DNA from 3 places in the Clostridium sp. LIBA-8553 genome. Region 2 is predicted to be linked to each of the others. Evidence: predicted binding sites of a transcription regulator. Region 2 holds the regulator's gene; each other region holds the start of a gene.
The links. Region 2 encodes Rex, which represses fermentation and respiration genes when NADH is low (regulators of the CRP and FNR family bind a similar motif). Its sites were predicted from a motif close to ATTGTTAANNNNTTAACAAT; they were not measured.
Positions count from the first base shown of each region.

Region 1: the regulator Rex is predicted to act here: its motif matches at 1,555-1,574, upstream of adhE (bifunctional acetaldehyde-CoA/alcohol dehydrogenase).
Region 3: the regulator Rex is predicted to act here: its motif matches at 2,365-2,384, upstream of AC2JAQ_RS13330 (acetyl-CoA C-acetyltransferase).

Region 1 covers NZ_CM173489.1:3,348,597-3,354,728, reverse strand. Annotated here, with positions in the region: gene AC2JAQ_RS15270 (hypothetical protein) at 7-192, opposite strand; gene AC2JAQ_RS15265 (nucleoside recognition domain-containing protein) at 306-884, shown strand; gene AC2JAQ_RS15260 (spore maturation protein) at 896-1,414, shown strand; gene adhE (bifunctional acetaldehyde-CoA/alcohol dehydrogenase) at 1,855-4,452, shown strand; gene AC2JAQ_RS15250 (aminopeptidase P family protein) at 4,606-5,850, shown strand; gene AC2JAQ_RS15245 (phasin family protein) at 5,959-6,132, shown strand, end outside.
Region 2 covers NZ_CM173489.1:3,089,968-3,096,099, reverse strand. Annotated here, with positions in the region: gene AC2JAQ_RS13965 (heavy metal translocating P-type ATPase) at 1-1,741, shown strand, start outside; gene AC2JAQ_RS13960 (redox-sensing transcriptional repressor Rex) at 2,206-2,844, shown strand; gene AC2JAQ_RS13955 (short-chain-enoyl-CoA hydratase) at 3,116-3,898, shown strand; gene AC2JAQ_RS13950 (acyl-CoA dehydrogenase) at 3,945-5,084, shown strand; gene AC2JAQ_RS13945 (electron transfer flavoprotein subunit beta/FixA family protein) at 5,103-5,882, shown strand; gene AC2JAQ_RS13940 (electron transfer flavoprotein subunit alpha/FixB family protein) at 5,904-6,132, shown strand, end outside.
Region 3 covers NZ_CM173489.1:2,973,336-2,979,467, forward strand. Annotated here, with positions in the region: gene AC2JAQ_RS13325 (ATP synthase subunit I) at 39-407, opposite strand; gene AC2JAQ_RS13330 (acetyl-CoA C-acetyltransferase) at 1,090-2,268, opposite strand; gene wecB (non-hydrolyzing UDP-N-acetylglucosamine 2-epimerase) at 2,536-3,690, opposite strand; gene upp (uracil phosphoribosyltransferase) at 3,755-4,384, opposite strand; gene rpiB (ribose 5-phosphate isomerase B) at 4,429-4,878, opposite strand; gene AC2JAQ_RS13350 (L-threonylcarbamoyladenylate synthase) at 5,142-6,132, opposite strand, start outside.

The DNA of each region.
Region 1 (6,132 bases), 260 kb from region 2:
TTCTATTTATATAATACCTTCATCTTTTAATAAATCTTCTAGTTTTTTTACTTTTTCTGTTAGGGTAACGAATTTTTGCTTTATATCATCTTTTGATAAGTTAGTTGAATCTAATTGGATTTCTAACTCTTCAACAGTCTTTAAAACTTCATCTATATCTTGTTGAGCTAATTCTAAATTTTTTTCGTTCATATAAAAATTCTCCTTTGAAGTAAATTCGTTCTTTGTAGTTTTATGGTAACACTACTATTCTAACTATGCAAGGCATATATTATACAGAAATTACTTATGATTCAGGAGGAGAAATGATTAATTATATATGGTTTGCAATTATAGCCTCAGGTTTGATTTTTAGCATAATGACAGGCCAGGGAGAGTTGATTACAAAAGGCTTAACGGAGTCTTCAGATGGGGCAGTGAAGTTTATAATTTCTTTAGTGGGTATTATGTGTTTTTGGTGTGGTGTTATGAAGATAGCAGAGAAAAGTGGATTAACATCTAAATTAGCAAAGTTATTAAATCCTATATTAAGAAAACTATTTAAGGAAAGTTCTCATAGTGATGAAGCTATGGGTGCTATAGTTATGAATTTGACAGCAAATATGTTTGGATTATCAAATGCGGCAACTCCACTTGGTATAAAAGCAATGACAGAATTAAACAAGATAAATAAAGAAGCTGATGGAAAGGCATCAAATGATATGGCATTATTTTTAGTTATAAATGCAGCATGTATTCAGTTAATACCTTCCACAGTCATTTCTATAAGAGCAGCAGCTGGATCAAGTGAGCCTGCAAGTATATTAATTCCAGCAATAATATGTACTTTCACTGCATGCTGCGTAGGCATTATATGCTGTAAAATATTACAACGATATTTTTAGGAGGGATAGTTTTGTTTACGAGTAACATAATTCCAATAGTATTTCTTTTAATCATAGTATATGGAATGTTTAAAGGAAGAAAAGTTTATGAGTGGTTTTTAGAAGGTGCAAAAGAAGGAGTAATGGTTTGTTTTAAAATTTTCCCGGCTTTATTAGCTATGATGATTGCTATAAGAATATTTAAGGATGCTAATTTACTTAATTTATTAAATGATCTTATGGAGCCTGTTGTTTCGTTAATTGGGCTACCTAAAGAGGTTGTTCCTTTGGTGTTAATTAAACCTTTATCAGGAAGTGGAGCGTTAGGAGTATATACAGAATTAATAAATACAGTGGGACCAGATACAAGAGCAGGATTAATTTCTTCTGTAATAATGGGAGGAACTGAAACTATATTCTATACTATAACAGTTTATTTTGGAGCTGTTGGGATAAAGAAAATAAGACATACTTATTGGGCTGCTTTAATGGCTGACATAACAGCTATTATAATGGCGGTATTAATTGTAAGTATGTTTTTTGGATTTTGATTGAATAAAATAATTAAAATATAGCAATATAATATTATGAAATAAGAAGAACAAAAGATAATTTAATTTAAATATGAAAGCACCACAGAAATAATCCAAAAAAATACAGAAATCGTTTAACTAAAATGTAAATATTTAAAGTTGATAAAAAAATCACAAAATAGTTAAAAAAATAACGAATTTTTGTCGATAAAATGTAAGAAATGTAAAAAAAAGTCTGGATTTTAATTTTGAAAGGTGATATTATAATCTCGTAAGGTTGATAAAGAACTTTGCGAAGAAGCATGAAAAGCTTATAAATGAAAAAAATTACAAAATATAATGAAAAAATATCACTAAATGGAATATTATTAAAGTTAAAAACTTAACTAAAACGCTTTTAATTAATTTTTACATATATTATGAAAAAACAGAAACTAATCTATAATGAGGTGGGTATCATGAAAGTAACAAATGTAGATGAATTAATGCTTAGATTAGAGAAAGTAAGAGCAGCTCAAAAAGAGTTCGCTAAATTTTCTCAAGAGCAAGTAGATGAAATCTTTAGACAAGCAGCTGTAGCAGCTAACAATGAAAGAATAAGATTAGCTAAAATGGCAGTTGAAGAATCAGGAATGGGAATCGTTGAAGATAAAGTTATAAAAAACCATTTCGCAGCAGAATACATATATAACAAATATAAAGATGATAAAACTTGTGGAGTTATAGAAAAAGATGAATCATTTGGTATCACTAAAATAGCTGAGCCAATAGGAGTTGTAGCAGCAATCGTTCCTACTACAAACCCAACATCAACAGCAATATTCAAATCTTTAATATCATTAAAGACTAGAAACGCTGTATTCTTCTCACCACATCCAAGAGCTAAAAACTCAACAATAGCAGCAGCTAAAGTTGTTTTAGACGCAGCAGTTAAAGCTGGAGCTCCTAAAGATATAATCGGATGGATAGATGAACCATCAGTTGAAATGTCACAAGTATTAATGTCAGAAGCTGACATCATATTAGCTACTGGTGGTCCAGGAATGGTTAAGGCAGCTTACTCATCAGGAAAACCAGCTATCGGAGTTGGAGCAGGTAACACACCAGCAATCATTGATGAAACAGCTCACTTAAAAATGGCTGTAAACTCAATATTATTATCAAAAACTTTCGATAACGGAGTTATCTGTGCATCAGAGCAAACTGTGTTAGTTGTTGATAAAGTTTATGATGAAGTAAGAAAAGAGTTTGCTGATAGAGGAGCTTACTTCTTAAAAGATAAAGAAATAGATAAAGTAAGAAAAACAATTTTAATAAATGGTAACTTAAATGCTAACATAGTTGGTCAATCAGCATGGAAAATAGCTGACATGGCTGGTGTTAAAGTTCCAAAAGATACTAAAGTTTTAATAGGTGAAGTTGAATCAGTTGAATTAGAAGAGCCATTCTCACACGAGAAATTATCACCAGTATTAGGAATGTACAGAGTTGCTAACTTCGAAGAAGCTTTAGTTAAAGCTGAAAGATTAGTTGAACTTGGTGGATTTGGTCATACTTCAGTTTTATATACTGATACAATGAAATCACAAGATAGAATCGAAAAATTCGGTGCAACTATGAAAACTGGTAGAACAATAATCAACATGCCATCAACTCAAGGAGCTATCGGAGACATATACAACTTTAAGCTAGCACCATCATTAACATTAGGTTGCGGATCATGGGGTGGAAACTCAGTTTCAGAAAACGTTGGTCCTAAGCACTTATTAAACATTAAGAGTGTAGCTGAAAGGAGAGAAAATATGCTTTGGTTCAGAGTTCCAGAAAAAGTTTACTTCAAATATGGTGCTTTAGGAGTTGCTCTTAGAGAATTAAAAGATTTAAACAAGAAAAAAGTATTTATAGTAACAGACAACGTACTAGCTAGCCTAGGATATGTTGATAAAATAACAAATGTTTTAGAAGAAATAGGTGTAGATTTCAGAGTATTCTCAGAAGTTACTCCAGACCCAACTTTAGCATGTGCTAAAAAAGGTGCTGAAGCAATGAGAAGCTACCAACCAGATACAATCATAGCTCTTGGTGGAGGTTCACCAATGGACGCTGCTAAGATCATGTGGGTAATGTATGAGCATCCAGAAGTTGCTTTCGAAGATTTAGCAATGAGATTCATGGATATCAGAAAGAGAGTATACCCATTCCCAACTATGGGTCAAAAAGCTATGATGATCTCAGTTCCAACATCAGCTGGTACTGGTTCAGAAGTAACACCATTCGCAGTTATAACTGACGAAGAATCAGGAGTAAAATATCCATTAGCAGACTACGAATTAACTCCAGATATGGCTATCATAGACGCTGAACTTATGATGAACATGCCAAAAGGATTAACAGCTGCATCAGGTATTGACGCATTAACTCATGCTTTAGAAGCTTACGTTTCAGTTTTAGCATCAGAATACACTAACGGATTAGCTCTAGAAGCTATAAGATTAATATTCAAATACTTACCTCAAGCATACAATGAGGGAACTACAAACATAAAAGCAAGAGAAAAAATGGCTCATGCTTCAACAATGGCTGGTATGGCATTCGCTAACGCATTCTTAGGAGTATGTCACTCAATGGCACACAAATTAGGATCAGAGCACCATATAGCTCATGGAGTTGCTAACGGAATCTTAATAGACCAAGTAATAAGATTCAATGCTGTTGACAACCCAAGAAAACAAGCTGCATTCCCACAATACAAATATCCAAATGCTAAATGGAGATATGCAGTAGTTGCTGACTACTTAGGATTAGGTGGAAAGAACGAAGAAGAAAAAGTTAATAACTTAATCAAAGCTATAGATGAACTTAAGAAGAAAGTTGGAATACCTGCAACAATAGCTGATTGCGGAGTTTCAAAAGAAGCATTCTACGCTACATTAGAAAAAATGAGTGAAGATGCATTCGACGATCAATGTACAGGTGCTAACCCAAGATACCCATTAATCAGTGAAATCAAGCAAATGTACATCAACGCTTTCGAAGGTAAAAAAGATAGAGTTTAATAGCTTTGAAGTAAGATAATAATAAATACTCACTAGTTAATCTAGTGAGTATTTTTTTGATTTAAGTAAAAAATAATAAGATGTATTATTTATTATAAGATTTTAAACCTTATATATGATAAAATTTAATAAATAGGAATTGGAGGGATTAAAATGAAAAACTTAGTTTTTATTAAAAACAGAGAGAATTTATTAAAAAAACTAGATGATAATTCATTATTAGTTTTATTTGCAGGCGAAGCAAAAAGAAAAACAGCAGATGAATATTTTCCATTTACTCCAAACAGAAATTTTTACTACTTAACAGGAGTAGATGAAGAAAAGCATATATTAATGATTAAAAAAGTAGACGGAATAGTTGACGAAGTTCTTTATATATTAAAGCCAAATTTAGAGCAAGAAAGATGGACTGGAAAGACTATAAGAGATTATGAAGCTAAAGAAGTTTCAGGTATAGAAAATATAAAATTCTTAGATGATTTTCAAAGTGATTTAAATATGATTTTTACTAATGGAATTGCAGAAGCTCTTTATTTAGATTTAGAAAGAGTATCATTTGATGAAGAAATGAGTAAAAGTCAAAGATTTGCAAAAGATATTAAGGAAAAATATCCTCAAGTAACTATAAAGGATGCTTATGGATATATAGCTGCTTTAAGACAAATTAAATGTAAAGAGGAAGTAGAAGAAATAAAAAAGGCTGCAGATATAACAGCAAAAGGTGTAGAGCTTTTAATGAAAGAATGTAAGCCTGGAATGAAAGAATATGAACTAGAAGCATATTTCGATTTCTATTTAAAACAACATGGAGTTAAGGATTATGCTTTTAAAACAATAGCAGCGGCTGGTGTTAATGCGGCTACTTTACACTATGTAGATAATAATAGTGAGATAAAAGATGGAGATTTAATTCTTTTTGATTTAGGAGCTCAAGTAAATTATTATAATGGAGATATTTCTAGAACATTCCCTGCTAATGGTAAGTTTACAGATAGACAAAGAGAAGTTTATGAAGAAGTTTTAAAAGTAAATGAAGAGATAATAAATTCTGTTAGATCTGGAATAGGATTTTTTGAATTAAATGAAAAAGCGAATAATCTTTTAGCAGAAGCTTGTATTAGATTAGGTCTTATAGAAGATAAAAAAGATTTTAGAAAGTATTATTTTCATTCTATAGGGCATAGTTTAGGACTTGACACTCATGATGTTGGTAAGAGAAACATAATACTTGAAGAAGGTATGGTTTATACTGTAGAGCCAGGTCTATACATAGAAGAAGAGGGTATAGGCATAAGAATAGAAGATGATGTTTTAGTAACTAAAGATGGTTGTGAAGTTCTAACAAAGGATTGCATTAAATCTGTAGAAGATATAGAAAACTTTATGAGAAATAGATAATTTAGAATTAATATTACTTTAAGAATAATAAGCTTTAAATTTGAAAAAATTAAGAGTAGAATTAAATAAAATTTTTATAGAGAAAACTATGGTTTAGGAGATGATTTCATGATAAATGAATTAAAAAAAGTTATGTTAGCTGGAGTTGGAACTGCTGCTACTGCTTATGAAAAGGCAGATTCTTTTATATCAGATATGGTTTCAAAAGGTAAAATTACTGTTGAAGATGGAAAAGTTTTATCAGAAGAGTTAAAAAGGAATATACAAGAAAAAACTACAGAA
Region 2 (6,132 bases):
TATTATAGCTGGTGGAGAAGTTCTTTTAAAAGCATTTAAAAATATATTAAAAGGACAAGTTTTTGATGAAAACTTCTTAATGAGTATAGCTACAATTGGTGCATTTGCCATAGGTGAATTCCCAGAAGGGGTAGCAGTAATGCTATTTTATGAAGTAGGGGAAATGTTCCAAGATTATGCGGTAAATAAATCAAGAAAATCAATATCAGATTTAATGAATATAAGACCAGATTTTGCTAATTTAATTAATCTTAATGGAGAAGAACAAAAAGTATCTCCAGAGAGTGTTTCAGTAGGATCAATAATAGTAGTAAGAGCAGGAGAAAAAATTCCTCTAGATGGTACTGTTTTATCAGGTGAAGCAACATTAGATGTATCTGCATTAACAGGAGAATCATTACCAAAAGAAGTAGAAAAAAATGATGATGTATTAGCAGGTTCAATAAATAGAAGTGGTTTGTTAAAAATAAAAGTTACTAAGAGTTTTGGAGAATCTACAGTTTCTAAAATATTAGATTTAGTTGAAAATGCAGGTAATAAAAAATCTCCAACAGAGAAGTTTATAACTAAGTTTGCAAGATATTATACACCAGTAGTTGTATTTTTAGCATTAGCTCTTGCAGTTATTCCACCTTTAGTAATAAGTGGGTCAAGCTTTTCAGAATGGATATCAAGAGCTTTAATATTCTTAGTTGTTTCATGTCCTTGTGCTTTAGTAGTATCTATACCTCTTGGATATTTTGCAGGAATTGGGGTAGCATCTAAAAATGGTATCCTAATAAAAGGAAGTAACTATTTAGAAGCTTTAAATAATGTTGAGAGTATAGTTTTTGATAAAACTGGTACACTAACAAAAGGTACATTTAAAGTAAAAAAAGTAGAAAGCACAAGCGAATTAAATAATGAAGAATTATTAAAATTAGGAGCATATGCTGAGTATTACTCAAATCATCCAATTGCTAAGTCAGTAGTAAGTGCCTTTAATGGAGATGTCGATAAATCATTAATATCAGATTATGAAGAGATTCCTGGAAAAGGTATAAAGGTAACAATTGATGGAATGACAGTTTTAGCTGGTAATTCCAAGTTAATGAATATAGATAATATAACTTTTACACCTATAAATGAAGTTGGAACTGTAGTTTATTTAGCTAATGAAAATAGTGAATTAGGCTATATAGTTATTTCAGATGAAATAAAAGATGATGCTAAAGAAGCTATAAGTGGATTAAAGAAAATAGGTGTTAAACAAACTGTTATGTTAACTGGAGATAATGAGAAAGTTGGAGACAGTGTTGCTAAAGAGCTAGGCGTAGATAAAGCGTACTGCAACTTATTACCACAAAACAAAGTAGAAAAGTTAGAAGAATTGTTTAATAATAAAAGTAAGGATAAAAAGATTGCTTTTGTTGGAGATGGAATAAATGATGCACCTGTACTAGCCAGAGCCGACATAGGAATAGCTATGGGAGGTGTAGGATCAGATGCAGCAATAGAAGCAGCAGACGTTGTAATAATGGATGACGAACCAAGTAAGATAATAAAAGCAATAGGCATAGCTAAAAGAACAAATAAAATTGTATGGCAAAATATAATTTTTGCTCTAGCAATTAAGGTTATAATCTTAATATTTGGAGCTTTAGGAATGGCTAATATGTGGGAAGCAGTCTTTGGAGATGTAGGTGTAACATTAATAGCTGTACTAAACTCAAGTAGGATATTAAAAAATAAAAAGTTATAACCGTGAAATTTGTCTAATGTTGTTGACAAGACTTAGTTTTTTTGCTATTCTTACATGGTAAGAATACTTTCAGGCATAGGGTATAGATTGTAAATAATTCCCTTAAACTTTTATATTAAACATTATGAAATGTTTAAATAGGCTTGTGTGCGCGTAGGGTTTTAGACACGCAAGCCTTATTTTTTTTGTAGAAATTTATTAGTAAAGTTAAGTTATAGTAAAAAGTGTAATTTTAATTATATTAACCAAGGGTTATAAAAATAGAAATAAATGTAAAAAATAGGCTTATATACATATATTTTTGATAGTGAAACCGAAAGAATGTTAAAATATAGACAAACTTTTTGGGGTATGGTAATATTTTAGAAGGTTAAATTTGTAATTTTATCATTTGAGTTTAGAATACAATCTAAAAAGTAATTGCTTTTTAAAAAAGAACAATTTTAGAAAGAGGTGCTATTAAAATGGAAAAGAAAAAAGGTATATCTATGGCCGTTATAAAAAGATTGCCTAAATACCATAGATATTTACAAGAACTAATGGAAAATGATGTTGATAGAATATCTTCAAAAGAGTTAAGTGAAAAAATAGGGTTTACTGCTTCACAAATAAGACAGGACCTTAATTGTTTTGGCGATTTTGGGCAACAGGGTTATGGATATAATGTAAAAGAATTATATAATAATATAGGAAGCATATTAGGACTTACAAGAGACTATAATACAGTAATAATAGGTGCTGGTAATATAGGGCAAGCAATAGCCAATTACAATAGCTTCAATAGATTGGGCTTTAAATTAAAAGGTATATTTGATGCAAATCCAAGAATGTTTGGAATTAAAATAAGAGATATAGAAATACAAGATGTAGAGAAATTAAAAGACTTCGTAAAAGAGAATGATGTTGAAATAGGTATAATATGTGTACCTAGAACTAATGCACAAAAAGTATGTGATGAATTAGTTGAAGGTGGAATCAAGGGTATTTGGAACTTTGCTCCTATAGATCTTGAAGTACCTGAAGATATAAGAGTAGAAAATGTACATTTAAGTGAAAGTATGATGACTTTAGTTTATCTTTTAAATCATAATGACGCAAAATAGAGTGAATTAATAATAGAATAACTTGTTTAATCTGGAAAAATAGTATTAGATTTTCAAAAAAATATAAATAATATATTGAAATATTTACTATTAAGTTTTATAATTTAATTGAAGTACCGAGTACTTCAATTATTTTTTTGTCTTTGTTTGTTACAAAATTAACAATAAATTTTGGAAAAAATATAAGGTGAAAAATATTAAGTTGTTAGTTATTAGTTGTTAAGCTATTTAAAACCATATATTCGCTATGGTATATGAGGGAGGAAATACGATGGAATTAAATAATGTAATCTTTGAAAAAGAGGGCAACATTGGAATTTTAACAATTAACAGACCAAAAGCATTAAATGCACTAAACTCAGAAACTTTAAAGGACTTAGATACTGCTATAGACCACATCGAAAAACAAGATGATATATATGTTGTTATCTTAAAAGGTGCTGGAGATAAAGCATTTGTTGCAGGCGCTGATATAGCAGAAATGAAAGATTTAAATGAAGGACAGGGTAAAGAATTTGGACTTTTAGGTAACAAAGTATTTAGAAGATTAGAAAAGTTAGACAAGCCAGTAATTGCTGCTATAAATGGATTCGCTTTAGGTGGCGGATGTGAGATATCAATGGCTTGTGACATAAGGATCGCAACTACAAAAGCTAAGTTCGCACAACCTGAGGTTGGTTTAGGAATAACTCCTGGATTTGGTGGAACTCAAAGATTACCAAGAATAGTTGGAATGGGTAAAGCTAAAGAGCTTATTTACACAGGCGATATGATAAAAGCTGATGAAGCTTTAAGAATTGGTTTAGTAAACAAAGTTGTTGAACCAGAAACTTTAATGGAAGAAGCAATTACTATGGCTAAAAAAATAGCTGCCAATGCACCAATAGCTGTTAAGTTATGTAAAGATGCAATTGATAGAGGAATGCAAGTTGATATAGATTCAGCAATAACTATTGAAGCTGAAGATTTTGGAAAATGTTTTGCTACAGAAGATCAAACTGAAGGTATGAGTGCTTTTGTAGAAAGAAGAGAAAAGAATTTTAAAAATAAGTAATTTTTTAAATAAAAATGGTTGTGTGGATTTAAGGAGGGTAATTAAAATGAACTTTCAATTAACAAGAGAACAAGAATTAGTTAAGCAAATGGTTAGAGAGTTTGCTCAAAACGAAGTTAAACCAATAGCTGCAGAAATTGATGAAACAGAAAGATTCCCTATGGAGAATGTTAAGAAAATGGCTAAATTAGGAATGATGGGAATTCCTTTTAGTAAAGAATATGGTGGAGCTGGTGGAGATACTTTATCTTATATCTTAACTGTTGAAGAATTATCAAAAGTTTGTGGTACTACAGGAGTTATAGTTTCAGCTCATACTTCATTATGTGCTTCATTAATAGATCAATTTGGTACTCCAGCTCAAAAAGAAAAATATTTAACTCCACTTGCAAAAGGTGAAAAGTTAGGTGCTTTCGGATTAACTGAGCCAGGAGCAGGTACAGATGCTGCAGGACAACAAACTACAGCTGTATTAGAAGGTGATAATTACATCTTAAACGGAAGTAAAATATTCATAACAAACGGTGGAGTTGCTGATACTTTCATAATCTTTGCTATGACTGATAAGAGCCAAGGAACAAGAGGAATTTCAGCATTCATAGTTGAAAAAGGATTTGAAGGATTCTCAATTGGTAAATTAGAAGACAAAATGGGTATAAGAGCTTCTTCTACAACTGAGTTAATAATGGAAAACTGTGTTGTTCCAAAAGAAAACTTAATCGGAAGAGAAGGTAAAGGATTTGGAATAGCAATGAAAACTCTAGACGGTGGTAGAATAGGTATCGCTGCTCAAGCATTAGGTATAGCAGAAGGAGCTTTAGAAGAAGCTGTTGCTTATATGAAAGAAAGAAAACAATTTGGTAGATCATTATCTGCATTCCAAGGATTACAATGGATGGTAGCAGAAATGGATACTAAAATTGAAGCTGCAAGATTTTTAGTATATAAAGCGGCTTGTTTAAAAGAAGAGGGTAAACCATATTCAGTAGATGCTGCAAGAGCTAAGTTATTTGCTGCAGATGTAGCTATGGAAGTTACAACTAAGGCTGTTCAATTATTCGGTGGATACGGATATACTAAGGAATACCCAGTAGAAAGAATGATGAGAGATGCTAAGATAACTGAAATCTATGAAGGAACTTCAGAGGTTCAAAAAATGGTTATCGCAGGAAGCATATTAAGATAATTTTAGGAGGGCTTTGAGATGAAAATAGTAGTTTGCTTAAAACAAGTGCCAGATACAACAGCTGTTAAAATAGATCCAAAAACAGGAACTCTTATAAGAGATGGAGTTCCATCAATAATAAACCCAGAGGATAAGCATGCTTTAGAGGCTGCATTACAATTAAAAGATAATAATGGAGCAGAAGTAACTGTACTAAGCATGGGACCACCTCAAGCTAAATTAGCTTTAAGAGAAGCTTTATGTATGGGAGCTGACAAAGCAATTCTTATAACTGATAGAGCATTTGCCGGAGCTGATACTTTAGCTACTTCAAAAGCTTTAGCAGGAGCATTAAAGAAATTAGAATATGACATAATATTTGCGGGAAGACAAGCTATCGATGGAGATACTGCACAGGTTGGACCAGAAATAGCTGAGCATTTAAATATTCCTCAAGTAACTTATGTTCAAGGCGTTAAAGTTGAAGAAGATGGATTATTAGTAAATAGAGCTTTAGAAGATGGATATGAATTAATAAAAGTTGAAGCTCCAGTGCTTTTAACTGCTATAAAAGAGTTAAATGAGCCAAGATATATGAATGTTAAAAATATATTTGAAACATCTGATGATGAAATCTTAGTATGGTCAGCTGATGACATAGATGTAGATAAAGCTGAATTAGGATTAAAAGGATCTCCAACAAAAGTTAAGAGATCAATGACTAAAGAAGCTAAAGGTGCAGGAGAAATAGTTAAAGAATCACCTAAAGATTCAGTTACTTATGTACTAGGCAAATTAAAAGAAAAACACTACATCTAAGGATTATGGGAGGTATTTAAGATGAATAAAGCAGATTTCAATGGCGTTTGGGTTTTTGCAGAGCAAAGAGAAGGTCAATTACAAAAAGTTTCATTAGAATTATTAGGTGAAGGTAGAAAAATCGCTGATAAATTAGGTTCTAAATTAACAGCGTTATTAATAGGAAATAAAGTAGAAAACTTAGTTGAAGATTTATCAAGACATGGTGCTGATGAAGTATTAGTTGTTGATTCTCCAGAATTAGAGCATT
Region 3 (6,132 bases), 120 kb from region 2:
TTCTATCTTAGTATTAATTTATATATGTATATAAATATTTATTTATTTTTTGATAAGGCCTTATTCTTTTTAGTATAAATAAATATTGATATCTGATGTGAAATAAATCCTATTAGATAAAATGCTAATTCCTTAACATCTTTCATAAATATTACTGTAAATAAAAGAATCAAAATCATTCTTAATACGAAGCTTAATTGTATTTTTAAAGCTCCTCTTCTTTTATTTATAACCTTATGGATTACAATTGCATTAACTGTGAAATTAATTGTCGCAACTATACTTCCAACTAAAAAAGCCACCCCAAATCTAAAATTAACTAAACTAATTACCAGGGTTGCTATTATCGTCAATAAAATATTAGTTTTCATTACTGAAAAAACTAAACCTTTGATTTTAGCGTTCACGTATAACCTCCATAGTTCCGCAATGTTACTTTACTAATTATATTCCTGAATTTAATATTAATAAAATTTAAATTTTGGTTGAATTTATTAATATTCTGATATTTTAAAGTAATTTTAAGCATTTCCTTCATTTTTACTCTTAAAAACTCTCATTTACTCTTTTTCCAATTATTTTTGAATGTTTTTGAATACTTAGTTTCATTTTTCTGAATTTTTCAATTATTACTCATAATCTTGAGTTAAATTTCGATTACTATTTTCGATTTTGAAATCCTTTTTTGAAAGTTTTTGATGTAAAATCATATATTTTAGTAGCTTTTTCATAAAAAAAATTTCAAACCATTATTTAGAATAAAATATACAACTTAAAAGGTTTTGAATAACCTTTTTAATATTTATTCACATTTTTTTTGATTTTTTTTTAAAAATCTTTCTTTTTTAATATTTTTCTGCACTTTAACCCTATTTTTTTCTATTCTTCATCCTATTATTCATACTTTTTATATAAAATTTAAATAAAACATATATATTTAGTAAGATGAATTTTTATTATTACTTTTGTGCATATTTTTCAATATATTCTTATATATTAATATGTTGCTTTAATTAAAAAAATAAAAAGATGCTATCCTATTAAATGGATAGCATCTTAAAAAATATATATATAATAATGGTAAACTTATTATCTTTCTACGATTAAAGCTGTTCCCATTCCTCCACCTATGCAAAGTGTTGCTAATCCTGTTTTAGCATCTCTTCTCATCATTTCATGAAGTAATGTAACTAATATTCTAGCGCCTGAAGCTCCAACTGGATGTCCTAAAGCTATAGCTCCACCGTTTACGTTAACTTTGTTCATGTCAAAATCTAAATCTTTAGCTACTGCTAAGCTTTGAGCTGCGAAAGCTTCGTTTGCTTCTATTAAGTCAAGGTCTGCAACTGTTAATCCAGTTCCTTCTAATGCTTTTTTAGTAGCATAAAATGGTCCATATCCCATTATTGAAGGATCTAATCCTTTTGAACCATAAGAAACTATTTTACAGATTGGAGTTACTCCTAATTCTTTTGCTTTTTCAGCACTCATAACAACTAATGCAGCCGCACCATCATTGATACCTGATGCATTACCAGCTGTAACTGTTCCATCCTTTTTGAATGCTGGTCTTAATTTAGCTAACTTTTCAGCTGTTGTTCCGAATCTTGGGAATTCATCAGTATCAAATACTATTGGATCACCTTTTCTTTGTGGTATTACAACTGGTACTATTTCATCTTTGAATTTTCCTGCTTTTATAGCAGCTTCTGCTTTTGCTTGAGAGTTTGCAGCAAACTCATCTTGCATTTCTCTAGTTAATCCCCATTGTTCTGCTATATTTTCAGCAGTTATACCCATATGGTATCCATTGAATGCATCTGTTAAAGCATCATTAACCATAGTATCTATCATTTTTCCATCGCCCATTCTTTGACCAAATCTTGCAGTTTTTAAAACGTATGGTCCTTGTGACATGTTTTCCATACCACCAGCTACTATTACATCAGCATCTCCTGCTTTTATCATTTGAGCCGCTAAAGCTACACATCTTAAACCTGAACCACAAACTTTGTTTATTGTCATTGCAGGAACTTCAACTGGTAAACCAGCTTTTACAGCTGCTTGTCTTGCAGTATTTTGTCCTAATCCAGCTTGGATTACATTACCCATTAAAACTTCATCAACATTTTCTGGTTTTACCCCTGCTTTATTTAAAGCTTCTTTAATAACTAAAGCTCCTAAATCTACAGCTGGAACATCCTTTAATGAACCCCCAAATGATCCTAATGCTGTTCTTACTGCACTTGCAATAACTACCTCTCTCATATCAAAAACCTCCCATTTAGGTAAAAATTTATCAAAAATCTATATTTTTTCTAACTGATTTAATTATAACCATAAATTTACTAGCTTTCAATATATTTTGTTAAATTTTAAACAATCTTTTTAATTATTTTTTGGCTTTTTATAAAAAAAGACAGATATTTTAGCTTCACTATAGAAATATCTTATTAAAATTTCTATATTATTCTAAATATCTGTCTATTTATTCCAATTATTCAAATTATATTTATTAAACTTTTTAACAAAGTCTTATTTACTTATAAATTCTTCTACAACTTCATCACTTTTTCCAAAATAGTTTAATATAGCTGAAACTATTCTCTCTGAAGCTTTACCATCTCCGTATGGATTTATAGCTTTACTCATTTCTGCATAAGCTTTTTCATCATTTATTAATGAGTTAGCTTCTTCTAATATTTTTTCTATATCAGTACCAACTAACTTAACTGTACCTGATTGAACAGCCTCTGGTCTTTCTGTTACATCTCTTAAAACTAATACTGGTTTTCCTAAGTGAGGAGCTTCTTCTTGTAACCCACCTGAATCAGTCATAACCATGAAGCATTTATTCATTAAGTTATGAGTTTCTTTTGTATCAAGTGGTGGTAAAAGATGTACTCTTTCTTTTCCATCAAGATTTTTGTAAACAACATCTTTTACAACTGGATTTAAGTGAACAAGATAAACTAATTCAACATCTTTATTATCTTCAACTATTTTGTTTAATGCTGCACAGATGTTTTCTATGCCTTCTCCCCAGTTCTCTCTTCTATGAGCTGTTATCATTATAACTTTTTTGTTTTCGAAATCTATGTTATTTAATTCTTCATTTTCAAAAACATAATCATCCTCAACAGTATGTTCCATAGCATCGATTACAGTGTTACCTGTAATTTTTATGTCATTTTCATTTATTCCTTCTCTTAAAAGATTAGCTTTTGAACCTTTAGTAGGAGCAAAGTGTAAATCAGCTAAAGCACCTGTTAATTTTCTATTCATTTCCTCTGGGAATGGGAAATATTTATCGAAAGTTCTAAGTCCAGCCTCAACATGACCTACTCTTATTTGTTGATAGAAAGCTGCTAATCCACCAGCAAAAGTTGTAGTTGTATCACCATGTACAAGTATCATGTCTGGTTTTTCTTCAGTGAATACTTTTTCTAATCCTTCTAAAACTCTGTTTGTTATTCCAGTAAGAGTTTGACGATTTTTCATTATGTCTAGATCAAAGTCAGGTTTTATATCAAATAGTTCTAAAACTTGGTCTAACATTTCTCTATGTTGAGCAGTTACACAAACCTTTGATTCTATTTCCGTTCTTTTTTCTAATTCTTTTACTAACGGTGCCATTTTTATAGCTTCCGGTCTTGTTCCAAAGATAGTTAAAACTTTTATCTTTTCCATGAATCATTTACCTCCAAAAATAATCAATAGCTACTTATTTATTAAGTAGCTATTTAAATTATAACTATTTTGTGCCAAATAGTCTATCTCCTGCATCACCTAATCCAGGAACTATATATCCATGATCATTTAATTTTTCATCAATACATGCAACATATATATCAACATCTGGATGAGCTTTTTGTACAAATTCTATTCCTTCTGGTGAAGAAATTAAGCACATAAGTCTTATTTGTTTAGCTCCTCTTTTCTTTAAAAGAGTTATAGCATCTGCTGCTGAACCGCCTGTAGCTAACATTGGATCAACAACGATTATATCTCTTTCTGCTATATCTTGTGGTAATTTACAGAAGTACTCTACTGGTTGAAGAGTTTCTTCATCTCTATATAGTCCAATATGCCCTACTTTTGCAGCAGGTATAAGTTGTAGCATACCATCTACCATACCTAATCCAGCTCTTAATATTGGAACTATAGCAACCTTTTTACCAGCTAAAACTTTACATTTAGTTTTACATACTGGAGTTTCTATATCGATTTCTTCCATTGGAAGATTTCTTGTTACTTCATAAGCCATAAGCATAGAAACTTCACTTACTAATTCTCTAAAATCCTTAGAACCTGTATTTTTATCTCTTATGAACGCTAACTTATGTAATATAAGTGGATGTGTTATTTCTGTTACTTTACTCATTGTATCTTCCTCCTAAAATCTATATATAAAATATTTTTACTAAATTATTTTGAATACTTTTCTTCAATAGCAGTTACTTTGTCTATTCTCTTTTGATGTCTTCCACCTTCAAACTCTGCACCTAAGAAAGCATCAACTATATCTAAAGCTAATCCTGGGCCTATTACTCTCTCACCCATAGCTAAAATATTTGCATTATTATGTTGTCTTGTTGCGTGTGCACTAAATGTATCAGAACATAATGCTGCTCTTATTCCTGAAACTTTGTTTGCTGCTATAGAAATTCCTATACCAGTTCCACAAATTAATATTCCATAATCAAATTCTTTTGAAGCAACTGCTTCTGCAACTTGTATAGCTATATCTGGATAATCACAAGACTCTGTGCCATATGTGCCAAAATCTTTTAACTCAATACCTTTTTCTTTTAAATGTTTTATCACTGTGTTTTTTAAATTAAATCCACCATGATCACAACCAATTGCTATTTTCATTTCACTAACCTCCAATAAATAGTTGTTTTAAATATATTATTCTAAAAAAAGTGCTTTTTCAATGACTAATAACACTACTTAAAATAAAAATTTAAATAGTAAGTCAAATAAAAAAGCACTTTTTTTTATTAACTGGAAGAACACTAAATAAAGATATCAAACCTTCAAAAAAAACAAATATAGAATTTTTTAAAAATGTAAATTCAAAGTAATTCCTTTTTTTCAAAAGCATCATCCTTATCCAGCTCCTTCCATATATTTTCTTAAACTATTGTTATATCAAACCCACAAGATTTCTTTAATCTATTCATTATGGCTACACCTAAACCTTTTTCTTCAAAAGCCTCAGTTATTATAACATCTACTCCTAAATCATCAAAGGACCTAAGCATTTCAAACAAGTTCTTTGTTACAGAAGTTAAATCCTCTCTAGTTCCTAGTGATTTAACTATTCCTTCATCATACATAGAAATTGTTTCATCAGTTGCCATAATTCCAACCTTTAAATCTTCGTCTATGTAATTATGCACCATTTCTCTGATTTTTTCAACCATTTTATTTATTGGTCCTTGAACCATCTTAACTTTAGCCTTTGGTGCATAATGTTTATACTTCATTCCAGGGGCTTTAGGTTTTGTATTTTTATCTAAAGTTGTTAATATAGCTTTATCTATATATACACCTTCATCAATTTCTTTTAACATTTCTAAAGTTATTCCACCAGGTCTTAGAACACATAAATGTTCTCCTGTTGCATCTACTATTGTTGATTCTACCCCTATTTTACTTTTTTCAGATCCAACTATGAAGTCAACTCTTCCATTTAAGTCTTCTTCACACCTTTCTATATCAGTTGGACTAGGTCTTCCTGATATATTAGCTGATGGTGCTGCAATAGGAACTCCTGATAATTCAATTAATTTTAATGCGATATCATTATCTGGCATTCTTACTCCAACAGTATCTAACCCTGCTGATGTAATATCTGAAACTATATTTTTTTTCTTTAAGATAATAGTTAGAGGACCCGGCCAATATTTTTCCATTAACTCTTCGGCAAACTTTGGTACCTCATCAACATATTTATTAATATCTTCTTTTTTTGCTATATGTATTATTAAAGGATTATCTTGAGGTCTTCCTTTCGCCTCAAAAATTTTTTTAACAGCTTCTCCATCTAAAGCATTTGCACCTAAGCCATAAACAGTTTCAGTTGGGAAAGCACCTATTCCACCTAGTTTTATAATTTCAGCA